4 regions of the Serratia sp. NFX21 genome follow, and region 2 is predicted to be linked to each of the others. Evidence: predicted binding sites of a transcription regulator. Region 2 holds the regulator's gene; each other region holds the start of a gene.
What was found. Region 2 encodes LexA, which represses DNA repair genes until DNA is damaged. Its sites were predicted from a motif close to TNCTGTATGTACATACAGNA; they were not measured.
Positions count from the first base shown of each region.

Region 1: dinB (DNA polymerase IV) is a predicted target of LexA. The motif match lies at 1,783-1,802, and genes of this name have one in related genera.
Region 3: ACNT1W_RS12870 (metal-dependent hydrolase) is a predicted target of LexA. The motif match lies at 1,489-1,508, and genes of this name have one in related genera.
Region 4: ACNT1W_RS10555 (DNA translocase FtsK 4TM domain-containing protein) is a predicted target of LexA. The motif match lies at 1,911-1,930, and genes of this name have one in related genera.

Region 1 covers NZ_CP183196.1:1,440,496-1,443,614, forward strand. Annotated here, with positions in the region: gene ACNT1W_RS06770 (FAD:protein FMN transferase) at 1-450, shown strand, start outside; gene nqrM ((Na+)-NQR maturation NqrM) at 461-688, shown strand; gene ACNT1W_RS06780 (glycerophosphodiester phosphodiesterase family protein) at 736-1,620, opposite strand; gene dinB (DNA polymerase IV) at 1,817-2,878, shown strand; gene pepD (beta-Ala-His dipeptidase) at 2,934-3,119, opposite strand, start outside.
Region 2 covers NZ_CP183196.1:5,180,196-5,183,314, reverse strand. Annotated here, with positions in the region: gene plsB (glycerol-3-phosphate 1-O-acyltransferase PlsB) at 1-490, opposite strand, end outside; gene ACNT1W_RS24265 (diacylglycerol kinase) at 640-1,008, shown strand; gene lexA (transcriptional repressor LexA) at 1,130-1,738, shown strand; gene dinF (MATE family efflux transporter DinF) at 2,031-3,119, shown strand, end outside.
Region 3 covers NZ_CP183196.1:2,708,987-2,712,105, reverse strand. Annotated here, with positions in the region: gene ACNT1W_RS12880 (HdeD family acid-resistance protein) at 1-400, shown strand, start outside; gene hxpB (hexitol phosphatase HxpB) at 466-1,131, shown strand; gene ACNT1W_RS12870 (metal-dependent hydrolase) at 1,528-2,076, shown strand; gene ACNT1W_RS12865 (L-cystine transporter) at 2,261-3,119, shown strand, end outside.
Region 4 covers NZ_CP183196.1:2,230,331-2,233,449, reverse strand. Annotated here, with positions in the region: gene ACNT1W_RS10555 (DNA translocase FtsK 4TM domain-containing protein) at 1-1,845, opposite strand, end outside; gene lrp (leucine-responsive transcriptional regulator Lrp) at 1,966-2,460, opposite strand.

The DNA of each region.
Region 1 (3,119 bases), 1.5 Mb from region 2:
CAGCAGGTTAAGAACTACATGGTGGATATTGGCGGTGAGGTACGTACTCGCGGCCACAACGGTGAGAAAAAACCGTGGCGTATCGCCATTGAACGGCCGACGGCCGGCATGGAGCAGAAGGCGCAACTGGTGATCCAGCCGGGCGAGATGTCGATCGCCACCTCGGGGGATTATCGCAATTACTTCGAACAGGACGGCGTGCGTTATTCTCACACCATAGATCCGGTTACCGGCAAGCCGATCCATCATCACCTGGTGTCGGTTACGGTGCTGAGCCCGACCTGTATGGCCGCCGATGGTTTGTCGACCGGGTTGAACGTATTGGGGCCGGAGCGCGGCATGGCGTTGGCGAACCTGATGGGGATCCCGGTGTTCATGATTGTGAAAACCGCCAAAGGTTTTGAAGAGCGCTACTCCGAGGCGTTCAAACCCTATTTGAACAAGAGCTAGTGAGGTCGCTATGTTGACAGTATTTGTCGCCAGCTTTGTGTTGTTTCTGTTGATTGTCGGCGGGATGTCGTTGGGTTACGTGTTCAAGCGTAAAAGCCTGCAGGGCAGCTGCGGCGGGATCACGGCGTTGGGAATGGATAAAGTCTGTGACTGCCCTGAACCCTGCGATGCGCGTAAAAAGCGTCTGGAGAAAGAGGCGTTACGCCAGCAACAGTTGGAAAAACACCGGATTATCTGAATAACTGGGGCGCATACAGCGCCCCTTTTTACAGCGTTTTAAATCGGTTATTTGGCCTTGGCAAACTCTCTGGCTTCAGCCGGTGAGTTAACCATAACCCCGTCGACTCCCAGCGCCAGCGCCTGCTGGTATTCAGCCGGGGTGTTGATGCCGAACAGGATGATGTGCGCCGGGCCTTGCGAACGGAAGCAGTCGATCGATTCTTTATCCCAGGTCAGAAACGCCTTGGAGCGCCCTTCACCCAGGGTAAATTTCTCCACCACTTCCACTTCTCTTTTCAGTTCCAGCCCGTACCAGCGCGGTTGCTGATGGTCTGGCTTCAGCTCACACAGATGTGACAGGCTGATATTCGCCAGCAGGTCGCGGGTTTCATCGCGGGTTTCAAAACGTTTGATCGTGGGCGGCAGCGCCTGCAGATATTTGGCATCGGTGGAGTACACGCGGGTGCGGTTCAGGCTGTTGGTTTTTTCCAGCGTTGCCAGTAGAGCTTTGCCGAACTGGGCCGGGTCTGCGTCTGGGGATTTGATATCCAGATAGAAGTTAACCTTGGGGAAGGCATTGAGGATCTCATCCAAACGTGGAATGCCAATGCCTTTACCCCGGAACGGATGGGTTTCACCTTTGGCGAATGACCAACCGGCGTCAACTTTCGCCAGTTGCGCAGCGGTAAAGGCGGAAACCAATCCCTGCCGATCGGTTAGCGCTTTCAGATCCGAAGGGCGGTAAAGCACGATCACGCCGTCTTTGGATTCCTGCAGGGTGATCCAGATGGCGTCGGCGCCGTTTTTCAGTGCGGTTTCAATGGCGACGCGGGTATTTTCAGGAGCGTCGGCGGTACCACCACGGTGAGCGATAATGGCGGGGGCGGCGGTAGCAGCAAGGGATATCAGGGATAAGGCTGAGGCTAACAAATAGACCGATAATGTTTTCATGTAGGGCACCATCCTGTGCGTAGAGTTATTGTTGTCAGTAACTGTGGCGACTAATTTTCCACAGCGTACTATTGAAAAATTACGCTTTTTTAACAAGTCGAAGATAATTGGGTGAAACCCCGTTTTCTCCGAGTAGAGCCGAGGCTTGAGCTTTCCATTTTTGACTGTATACTTATACAGTGTCATTGGAGGCGCGATGCGTAAAATCATTCATGTCGATATGGACTGCTTCTTCGCGGCGGTAGAAATGCGCGACGATCCCAGCCTGCGCGATATTCCGTTGGCGATCGGCGGCAGTGCCGACCGGCGTGGGGTGATCAGCACCGCCAACTATCCTGCACGCCGCTATGGTGTGCACAGTGCGATGTCGACGGCGATGGCGCTCAAGCTTTGCCCGCACCTTAAGCTGCTGCCCGGGCGCATGGCGGCGTATAAGGAAGCCTCGCAGCATATCCGCGAAATCTTTGCCCGTTACACCCCGCTGATTGAACCGCTGTCGCTGGATGAAGCCTATCTGGACGTGACCGACTGCAGCCAGTGCAACGGCTCGGCGACGTTGATCGCCGAGCAAATCCGCCAGACTATCTCCGATGAACTCAACCTTACCGCTTCTGCCGGTATCGCGCCGATCAAGTTCCTCGCTAAAATTGCCTCAGAGTTGAATAAGCCGAACGGACAATACGTCATCACCCCGGCGCAGGTGCCGGCTTTTTTACAGCAGTTACCGCTGAGTAAAATCCCCGGCGTGGGCAAAGTGACCGCCAAACGGCTGGAAGAAGTGGGGCTGATCACCTGTGCCGACGTACAGCAGTACGATCTGGCGGCGCTGTTAAAGCGCTTCGGCAAATTTGGCCGGGTGCTGTGGGAGCGTTGTCAGGGGATCGATCTGCGTGAGGTTTCGCCAGAGCGGTTGCGCAAGTCGGTGGGGGTGGAGCGAACCTTGGCGGAAGATATCCATGACTGGGAAGACTGCGAAGCGTTGATTGTCGACAAACTCTATCCCGAGCTGGAACTGCGGTTGCGTAAGGTGAAACCGGATCTGCACATCGCCCGGCAGGGGGTAAAACTGAAGTTTCAGGATTTCCAGCAAACCACCCAGGAACACGTTTGGCCGGTACTGAATAAAGACGATTTAATCAACGTGGCACGGCAGGTATGGCGCGAGCGGCGTGAAGGGCGCGGGGTGCGACTGGTCGGGTTGCACGTGACGCTGCTGGATCCGCAACTGGAGCGGCAACTGCTGCTGCCCTGGGAATAACAAGGGCGCAATTCAAGTTTGCGCCCTTGGTTTAATCACTAAGTCATCTGTAATATTACGCGCGTTCCGGGATCGCTTTCAGCAGTGCGGTCAGCAGTTTCCAGTACAGGCCCACGCTTTCGATATGCACCTGCTCATCCGGCGAGTGTGGCCCGGTGATGGTTGGCCCAATCGACACCATATCCATGTTTGGGTACGGTTTTTTGAACAGACCGCATTCCAGACCGGCGTGGATCACCAT
Region 2 (3,119 bases):
CAAAGCTGTCGCGGCCGAGCCACAGCACGGCGAAGAATTTCTGCACGCCATTCAGCAGACGCAGATGCGGTGTGCCGTGACCTTCGCGCCCCGGAGAGCGGCCAAACATCACCGAAACCGGCAGCATCTGAATGTCGAGATCCGGATTGCTGCGGTGCAGGTCCAGATAGTCGTGGAACAGTTTTACCGACTCTTCTTTCGGCGTGTAGTAGCGGAATACGCGCGGGCCGTCGTGAATAAACACGTGGCTTGGCAGCACGGTGCCGTCTATCTCCAGCGGATTGAGGGGGTCGGGCAGATCTTGCGCCAGGCACTGGGTGCGCAGCGTCAGCAAATCCGCCTTGGAATTATAAGGTAAAACATACAAAATCGGCCGTGAGGGATCCAACCCTAACTCCGTGACCGGATCTGAAGGGATAACCTTACTTCTTACCAACAGTTTGAGTGGTAAATTCAATAGTTTATAATAAATTTTACGCCAACCTGACATAACAACGTGAAGCCTCTTGTTAGCAATGCGCCGCAAGCATACCAGAAACCGGGTAGCAGATCTGTGGTGTTGGAAAACCGAGAGCCGGGAGAGTTTCCTGGCCTAGACTGTTTAATTATGACTTATCTCTGCTAAAGGCACTAAAAAACATGGCAAACCAAGCAACCGGCCTGACCCGTATTATTAAAGCCGCCGGCTACTCTTATAAAGGCTTTTCCGCTGCCTGGCAGCACGAAGCGGCATTCCGCCAGGAATTGGTGGCGACCGTGCTGGCTATCATACTGGCGATTTGGCTGGACGTGGGTGCGGTAGCGCGCATTTTACTGATCGGATCGGTGCTGTTGGTGATGATCGTCGAAATCCTGAACAGCGCGATTGAGGCGATTGTCGACCGCGTGGGGACTGAGCATCACGAGCTTTCCGGTCGGGCAAAGGATATGGGCTCGGCGGCGGTCTCGCTGGCGATTATTTTGGCGCTGTTTGTCTGGGGGTCGGTGCTGTGGCAGCACTTTGCCTGAGTGGCGGCGTTGCGTTGCGACAGGTGTCGCTAATCCCTGATTTTTATTCACTCTTCGGTTCCCAAGCCGCAGTTACCTGTATATACTCACAGCAAGACTGTATAAACAAACAGGGGGCGGAATGAAAGCACTAACTACCAGACAGCAAGAGGTCTATGATCTGATTCGCGATCATATTTCGTCCACTGGCATGCCGCCAACGCGCGCCGAGATCGCCATGCGTCTGGGGTTCCGTTCGCCAAATGCCGCAGAAGAACACCTGAAAGCGCTGGCGCGTAAAGGCGTTATCGAGATTATCTCCGGCGCTTCGCGCGGCATTCGCCTGCTGATGGAAGATGAAGAGGGTTTACCGCTGATTGGCCGTGTCGCCGCCGGTGAGCCGCTGCTGGCGCAGCAGCATATCGAAGGGCACTACAAGGTCGATCCATCCCTGTTCAAACCGAGCGCGGATTTCCTGCTGCGGGTCAACGGCATGTCGATGCGTGACATCGGTATTCTCGACGGCGATCTGCTGGCGGTGCATAAAACTCAGGACGTGCGTAATGGCCAGGTGGTTGTGGCACGCATCGAAGATGAAGTCACGGTCAAGCGCCTGAAAAAACACGGTAACGTGGTTGAGCTGCTGCCGGAAAACAGTGAATTCCAGCCGATTGTGGTCGATCTGCGTCAGCAGAATTTCACCATTGAAGGTCTGGCGGTCGGTGTGATCCGCAATGGCGACTGGGTTTAATCCTCACGCCCAAACATCGTTCTCTGATTCAAGTCGCCCCAGTTCTGGGGCGATGTCATATCTGATTCACTATATACCCTATAGCTTTCAAGTTGCAGCTAGGCGGCCAACTCGCTCATCCCCAGGCGCTTACTCAGGTAAGTAACTGGGGTGACAAATCTGCCGGGAGCAGATTTGAACGCTGTTTGCAGCGGCCCCGAAGGGGTGTGGCTCATGGACGGGCCACATAACTGAGTGCAGATAACAACGCTGCAACTTGAAAGATGACGGGTATACACGGGAACATTTCACTATGCGCCTGCTTTCTGCCTTCACCAGCGATACCGATAAAGCCCTGTGGCGCCTTGCGCTGCCCATGATTTTCTCCAATATCACCGTGCCGCTGCTTGGGCTGGTAGATACCGCAGTCATCGGCCACCTCGACAGCCCGACCTATCTGGGTGGCGTAGCGGTTGGCTCCATGGCCACCAGCTTCCTGTTTATGCTGTTGCTGTTTCTGCGTATGAGCACCACCGGGCTGACTGCTCAGGCGTTGGGGGCACAAAATCCGCAGGGGCTGGCACGAGCCTTTATGCAGCCGTTGCTGCTGGCGGTGTTGGCCGGGGTGGCTATTGTGTTGCTGCGCTATCCGCTGATTGAGTTGGCGCTAAAAATCGTCGGTGGCGATGGGGCGGTGCTGGAACAGGCTCGCTTATTCCTCGAGATCCGCTGGCTGAGCGCCCCGGCGGCGCTGGCCAATATGGTGATCCTGGGTTGGTTGCTTGGCGTGCAATACGTGCGCGCACCGGTGATCCTGCTGATTGTCGGCAACCTGCTGAATATCGTATTGGATATCTGGCTGGTGATGGGACTGGGCTGGAACGTGCAGGGGGCCGCGACCGCGACCGCCATCTCTGAATATGCCACGCTGCTGTTGGGATTATGGCTGTCCTGGCGCGTGATGCGCATACGCGGCATTTCTGTGCCAATGCTGCGCCAAGCCTGGCGCGGTAATCTGCGGCGTCTGCTGGCGTTGAATCGCGACATTATGCTGCGTTCATTGCTGCTACAACTGTGTTTTGCTTCGTTGACCATCTTCGGTGCCCGGCTGGGCGGCGAGGTGGTCGCGGTAAATGCGGTGCTGATGAATTTGCTGACCTTCACCGCTTATGCGCTGGACGGTTTTGCCTACGCGGTAGAGGCTCATTCGGGCCATGCCTATGGCGCCCGTGACGATAGCCAACTGCGTAAAGTATGGCGTGCGGCTTGCCGGCAGGCCTGTCTGGTGGCGTTGGGCTTTGGTCTGCTCTATGCCGTTGCTGGGCAGCAAATCATTGCCGCCTTGACCTCTTTACCGGAGCTGCGCGCACTGGCGAGCCACTATCTGCCGTGGCAGGTAGTG
Region 3 (3,119 bases), 2.5 Mb from region 2:
GTGCCCACCGGACAAAAAAATCCAGTTTCACCGCTATAACCCCGCGGCGCTGCGCACTTTCTGGCAGCACTATCAGCAGGACACCACCTACAACCTGACCCGTCGCAACTGTTCCACCACGGTGATTCGGGCACTCGACAGCGCGCTGGAGGGCGTTCTGGGCGATAAACATTTGTGGCGCCGTTTTCTGTTGCTGGTGCTCGATCCCAACCTGTGGATGCTGGCGGTGCTGCGCAGCCGTGGCGAAAGCATGACCTGGACGCCAGGATTGGTGCTGGACTATGCGCGCATGCTACAGCAGGTCACCGAGCGCCAACATCAGCGTTGGTGGTTAAAACTGCGGAAAGTGTGGCGTATCCTGCGCTTTGGCCGGGCTCAACCCGGCAGGCAAAAGTTTTAGTCTCGCCGTCAGCGATGATAAAGTGTTGGCCACATTCACCGGCGCCGGCAAGGAGTTAACCGCTAATGGCCTATTCGCAACGCATTGAAACCGCTATTTTTGATATGGATGGTTTATTGATCGATTCAGAACCCCTGTGGTTACAGGCGGAACTGGATATCTTTGGCGCACTGGGGCTGGATTTGTCTGACCGCCACAAGCTACCGGATACCCTGGGTCTGCGCATCGATCTGGTGGTGAAAATGTGGTACCAGGCCATGCCGTGGCAAGGAGTCTCGCAAGAGGAAGTCTCAGCGCGGATCATCGAACGCGCCATAGAACTGGTACGTGAAAAACAGCCGCTGTTGCCGGGCGTGCAGCAGGCGCTGGAGCTGTGCCGCAGTCTGGATCTGAATATCGGCCTGGCCTCAGCTTCGCCGCTGCACATGCAGCAACAGGTTCTGCAGATGTTTGACCTTGAAGGTTACTTTGACCAATTGGTTTCCGCCGAATATCTGCCTTACAGCAAGCCGCACCCCGAAGTGTATCTGATTGCCGCCGAACGTCTCGGCAGTGATCCACTGCGCTGTATCACTTTGGAAGATTCATTCAACGGCATGATTGCCACCAAAGCCGCCAGAATGCGTTCGATCGTTATCCCGGCGCACGAGTATCGCAACGATGCGCGCTGGGCATTGGCCGACCATAAGCTCGAAACGCTGGAACAGCTGACACCTGATCACCTGGCATAATCTTCACGGCATCGGTCTGCTCCCGGTGCCGTTACACATCCCCTTTAAGCCCCATCACCGCTTAATTTCAAAATAGCGCATTACGTCATAAAATAAATAAAACACCATTTCATTTATATTGAGTTAACCTGCCGCTCTCTCTATGCTAGGGCAATAAGAAAGCGCCGGGCGATCGGTACAGGCTGTCACTGCCACGCAACCTCACCCCGTCACCCGGTGCTTTCCCCCATCTTTTCAACAGGCCCTATCAAAAACGCACAACGATTAACCGCTTACGATAACAAGCCGTTGTAAAACCGTATAAAATAAACAATTGGTTACAGGGTAACTGCTTCCACTACTGGGAATTTTCCCATATACTGGATAAATTAACAGTTTATCAGCCGGAATTGCAGTATGACCGCGGAAGGACATCTTATTTTCTCTGTCGCTTGCGCGATTTTCGCCAAGAAGGCTGAGGTGACACCATCGCTTGCTACCGGCGACTGGTGGCATATTATCCCCGCCGCTCTGCTGACTTCGTTGCTGCCTGATATCGATCACCCCAAATCGGTGTTAGGCCAGCGCCTGCGCTGGATCGCCATTCCTATTTCACGCGCCTTCGGCCATCGTGGTTTTACTCATAGCCTGCTGGCGATCGCCGGTGGCATGGCACTGTTCCAGCTTGACGTGCCACGCAGTTGGCCGATCCCGCCGGATGTCCTGCATGCGATGATTATCGGTTACTTCAGTCACCTGTTGGCAGATATGCTCACCCCCGCCGGCGTGCCCTTGCTTTGGCCCTGTCGCTGGCGTTTTCGCCTGCCGCTGCTAAATTCTCAGAAAGGCAACCAACTCGAGCGCGCTCTGTGCCTGTGTCTGGTGGCTTTTGCGATCTACTGGCAAGGCGGTTGCACCATTCCTGTGCAGTCCTATTTTGAACAAATAAAAAATATCAGACTGTGATCACAAAAAAATGGCCATTTAATATCCGTAAAGATTATTAATTAAACAAAATCACCAATAAAGTTATATAAAATTCCATTTGGATATAAGTGAGCCGTTACGCAAACTGTTACGATATTTAGTATCGCTACGCCTTGGTGCATAGCCATTTTTATATAAGAAAAAATAATTGGAGACATTGGGGATGAATCTTCCGCTGGTTATTAACGTGGTGATTTTTGTCGCCCTCCTTTTGCTGTTGGCGCAAAGCCGTCATAAGCAATGGAGCCTGGCGAAAAAAGTACTGGTCGGCCTGGTCATGGGCGTGGTGTTCGGTCTGGCGCTGCAACTGGTGTACGGCTCGGACAACCCGGTACTGAAAGAATCCATCAGCTGGTTCAACATTGTCGGTAACGGCTATGTACAACTGCTGCAAATGATTGTGATGCCGCTGGTGTTCGCCTCAATTCTGAGCGCGGTCGCCAAGCTGCACAACGCCTCTTCTCTGGGGAAAATCAGCTTCCTGACGATTGGCACCCTGCTGTTCACCACGCTGATTTCGGCGCTGGTGGGCGTGCTGGTGACCAACCTGTTTGGTCTGACCGCCGAGGGTCTGGTGCAAGGGGCGCAAGAAAGCGCGCGTCTGTCAGCGATCCAAAGCAACTACGTCGGTAAACTGGCCGACCTGACCGTACCGCAGATGGTGCTGTCCTTCATTCCTAAAAACCCGTTTGCCGATCTGACCGGGGCCAGCCCGACCTCAATCATCAGCGTGGTGATCTTCGCGACCTTCCTCGGCGTGGCGTCGCTGCAGTTGCTGAAAGACGACAAGCCTAAAGGCGAACGCGTGCTGGTGGCGATCGATACCCTGCAGGCCTGGGTAATGAAGCTGGTGCGTCTGGTGATGAAACTGACTCCATACGGCGTACTGGCACTGATGACCAAAGTGGTCGCAGGCTCTAACGTCCACGACATCATCAAACTGGGTAGCTTCGTCGTCGCCTCCTATCTGGGTCTGGCGATCATGTTTGCCGTGCACGCCGCCCTGCTGGCCTTCACCGGCG
Region 4 (3,119 bases), 2.3 Mb from region 2:
CGGCACATCATCTTCACGCTCGCTTTGCAGCTCAATACGTTCTTCCATCTGCGGCGACAGGGTGAATAGTGGCTCAACCGGGCCATCATCAACCAAATCATCCATCGGCGAGAAGCCGAACGCATTGCGGGTATCTACCGGCGTAGTTGGCGCCACCGATGGCGCGGCGGCTGGCTGGCCATAGCGCTGGCTTTGCTGGTCGGCAAATGCCTGACGCAGCGCGGCCTCCTGCAGAGCAGCTTCATCATCCAGATTATCTGCCTCAGGCTCCCCGCCGTAACGCTGGCTTTGCTGCTCGGCAAACGCCTGGCGCAAGGCTGCTTCCTGCAGGGCTTCATCATCTTGCGAAAGATTATCAGCCTGTTGCAATGGCTCGTCGTCCTCACGGGTGCGTTGTTCCTGTTCGGCCATACGCTGCGAAGGCAGCTTGATGCCGTAGGAAGCCAGCTCACGCCGGGTCGGAATACGCACCGGGTTCGGGCGCGGCAATTCAGGGCCGAGGCCTTGTTTCACCTGCGAGTTCGCGTCACTGGTGGCGGTAAAGGCCGGCATAAAGGTATTGGCGGCAACAGCACCGGCAATTGCCGTCGCTGCGGCGGGTGCCTGAGGCTTCGCGCTGCCAAACGGTGAAACGGCAGGCTCGGCGGCACTGAAACCGGCCGGAGCACTGACATCAACATGATCACGTTGTGCGGCAGAGAAATCAAATGGAGAGCGGTCGTGCGACGGCGATACGGCCGGAGCATCCCAATTCCCCATACGAGGCTCATCGTCATCCCGGTAAGGGTCGACCGGGCGCGTCGTCTTCGGCGTTGGTGTCTCTTCAGGGATTTCAAACGAGTACAGCGGCGGCGCGGTGTTTTCCGCTACCGCGCTCATCGGATGCTGGTTCACCGAGGCCGGAGCCGCCGGTGCCGCAGTAACCGACGGTGCCTGAGCGACAACAGGTGCCGCTGTGGCAGGTGCGCTGGCTGGCGCTGGCGCAACCGGTACGATATCCGCATCTTCGTCATCATGAGCCCGCAGGCCGCTGAGCAACGGATCTTCGGCATCTTCCGCCGCCATTTTCGCGGTTTCCGTGACCGAAGGCGCTGAGAACAATACGTCATCTTCCGCTGCATTGGCCGCCGTCGCTGTGGTAGCCGCAGCAAGCGCGGCTTCCTTGTCTGCAGATTCGGGTTGCTCTTCGACGTAACGGTCGTCATCGTCGTGATAACGGTCTTCACGGCGTGAACGGTTGGTCATAAAGGTCGCCGTCCCCAGCACCACGCCGCCGATACGCTCGGCGATCACCAGCCAGGACCAGCCGGTAAACAGTGTCAGCCCCGCAGCCCAAACGCACAGCAGCCCCAGGGTGGCACCAATACCGTTGAACCACGGCAACATGGCGTTGCTCAGCAAACTGCCGATCACACCGCCGGAGGCGAAGTAATAGAGATCGTCGACATTCAATGCCGCCAGGCCACACGAAGTGAGCACCAGCGCCAACGTGCCGATCAGGCGCAGTGAAAGCGCAAAATAATCGATGTATTCGCCGCCGCTGCGCTGACGATAAGCCGCCCAGCACAACACCAGCATGATCGGCGGTATCGCATAGGCGAGTACCCCGAAGGTGAAGAACAATGTGTCGGCCATCCAGGCCCCGACGCCACCGCCCAGGTTATGAATTGGCTCATGCCACGCGGTCTGCGACCAGCTTGGGTCAGATGGATTGAAACTGACCAAGGCAGCCATGAGGTAAATGGCAAAAATGGCTACCACAATCAACACAGCTTCGAGCAAACGGCGGCCGCTGCTGAGTTTTCTCAAGGTAACTTCTTTATCTTCTGTATATTCCTGGCTCAAGAAAGGCTCTCCAGGTTCCTGTTAGCTGACATAGCAACAGCGCCGAGAAGCTTCCCCGGCGCCGAAACTGTATGAATAAACAGGAGTGTAACCAATTTAATCAGGTTTTGCACCTGCACCCTACCGTGTTTTGATAACCAGACGGTTACTCTGTTTCACTTCTTCCATTACCACGTACGTACGGGTGTCGTTAACCCCCGGCAGACGCAGCAAGGTTTCACCGAGCAACTTACGGTAAGCCGACATATCCGGCACGCGGGTTTTCAACAGATAGTCGAAATCACCGGACACCAGATGACACTCCTGAATTTCTTCAAGTTTCTGTACTGCCGAGTTGAATTGCTCAAACACATCCGGCGCACCGCGGTTCAACGTGATTTCTACGAAGACCAGCAGGGACGCATCCAGATAATGCGGGTTGAGCAAAGCGGTATAACCATGAATAAAACCCTGGCGCTCGAGGCGGCGCACACGTTCTAAACATGGGGTTGGGGATAACCCCACGCGCTTGGAAAGCTCAACGTTCGAAATACGCCCATCCTTCTGCAGTTCGTTCAGGATGTTGCGGTCGATACGGTCGAGATCTTTACCCGGGCGTTTCTTATTGTCTGCCATTATTATTGTCTCTCTTATTTTCTTCCCTGCACTTGCCACACCCCAACCAACGTCAATGTGTAAGGGTTCGTTCCAAGCGAAGACCCAATGCCTGTCATATGCTTCACTACCATCATCACCCCTTGTGCAGCCTGTCTGTCAACTCTGCACCAGGTTTTTAAATGACGTTATCGCAAGAAGAATTCCCCCCGCTTGCACGGTGTCCCCTCACCTGCCACACGAAGCTTCAGCAACGGCGCAAAATTCCGCACCAACGCTGTAAATACGTACGATTTACTGTAGGGACAGGGATAATTTCTTCTTCCTATGATGTTTTCGCAAATGCGCAGCGGATTGTCAAAGTAAAAGAAGCAAAATCAGAAGAACGTACCGTCATGAAAAGTTAGCACCCCGTTTTTAGTTATGAATCGCTGGCTTGAAAAGCCCGCAGTCAAGGCACCCCAAGCCGCTAATGGGCTGTTTCCAGTCAATGGCGCAGGGAGCGGCGCTGAGTGGCTTCCATAAGTTAAATTGCTGCATTTTACGCTCGCTTTAGCAGCAATTTAATAATTAATAGGGAAAGGCTATCAAACAAATCGTTAACAACATCCCCTGACGCTTTTTTTAATGCTGCGTTTTCCCTACAATCGGATCCATTGTCCGCCATTGTGGGAAAAGAG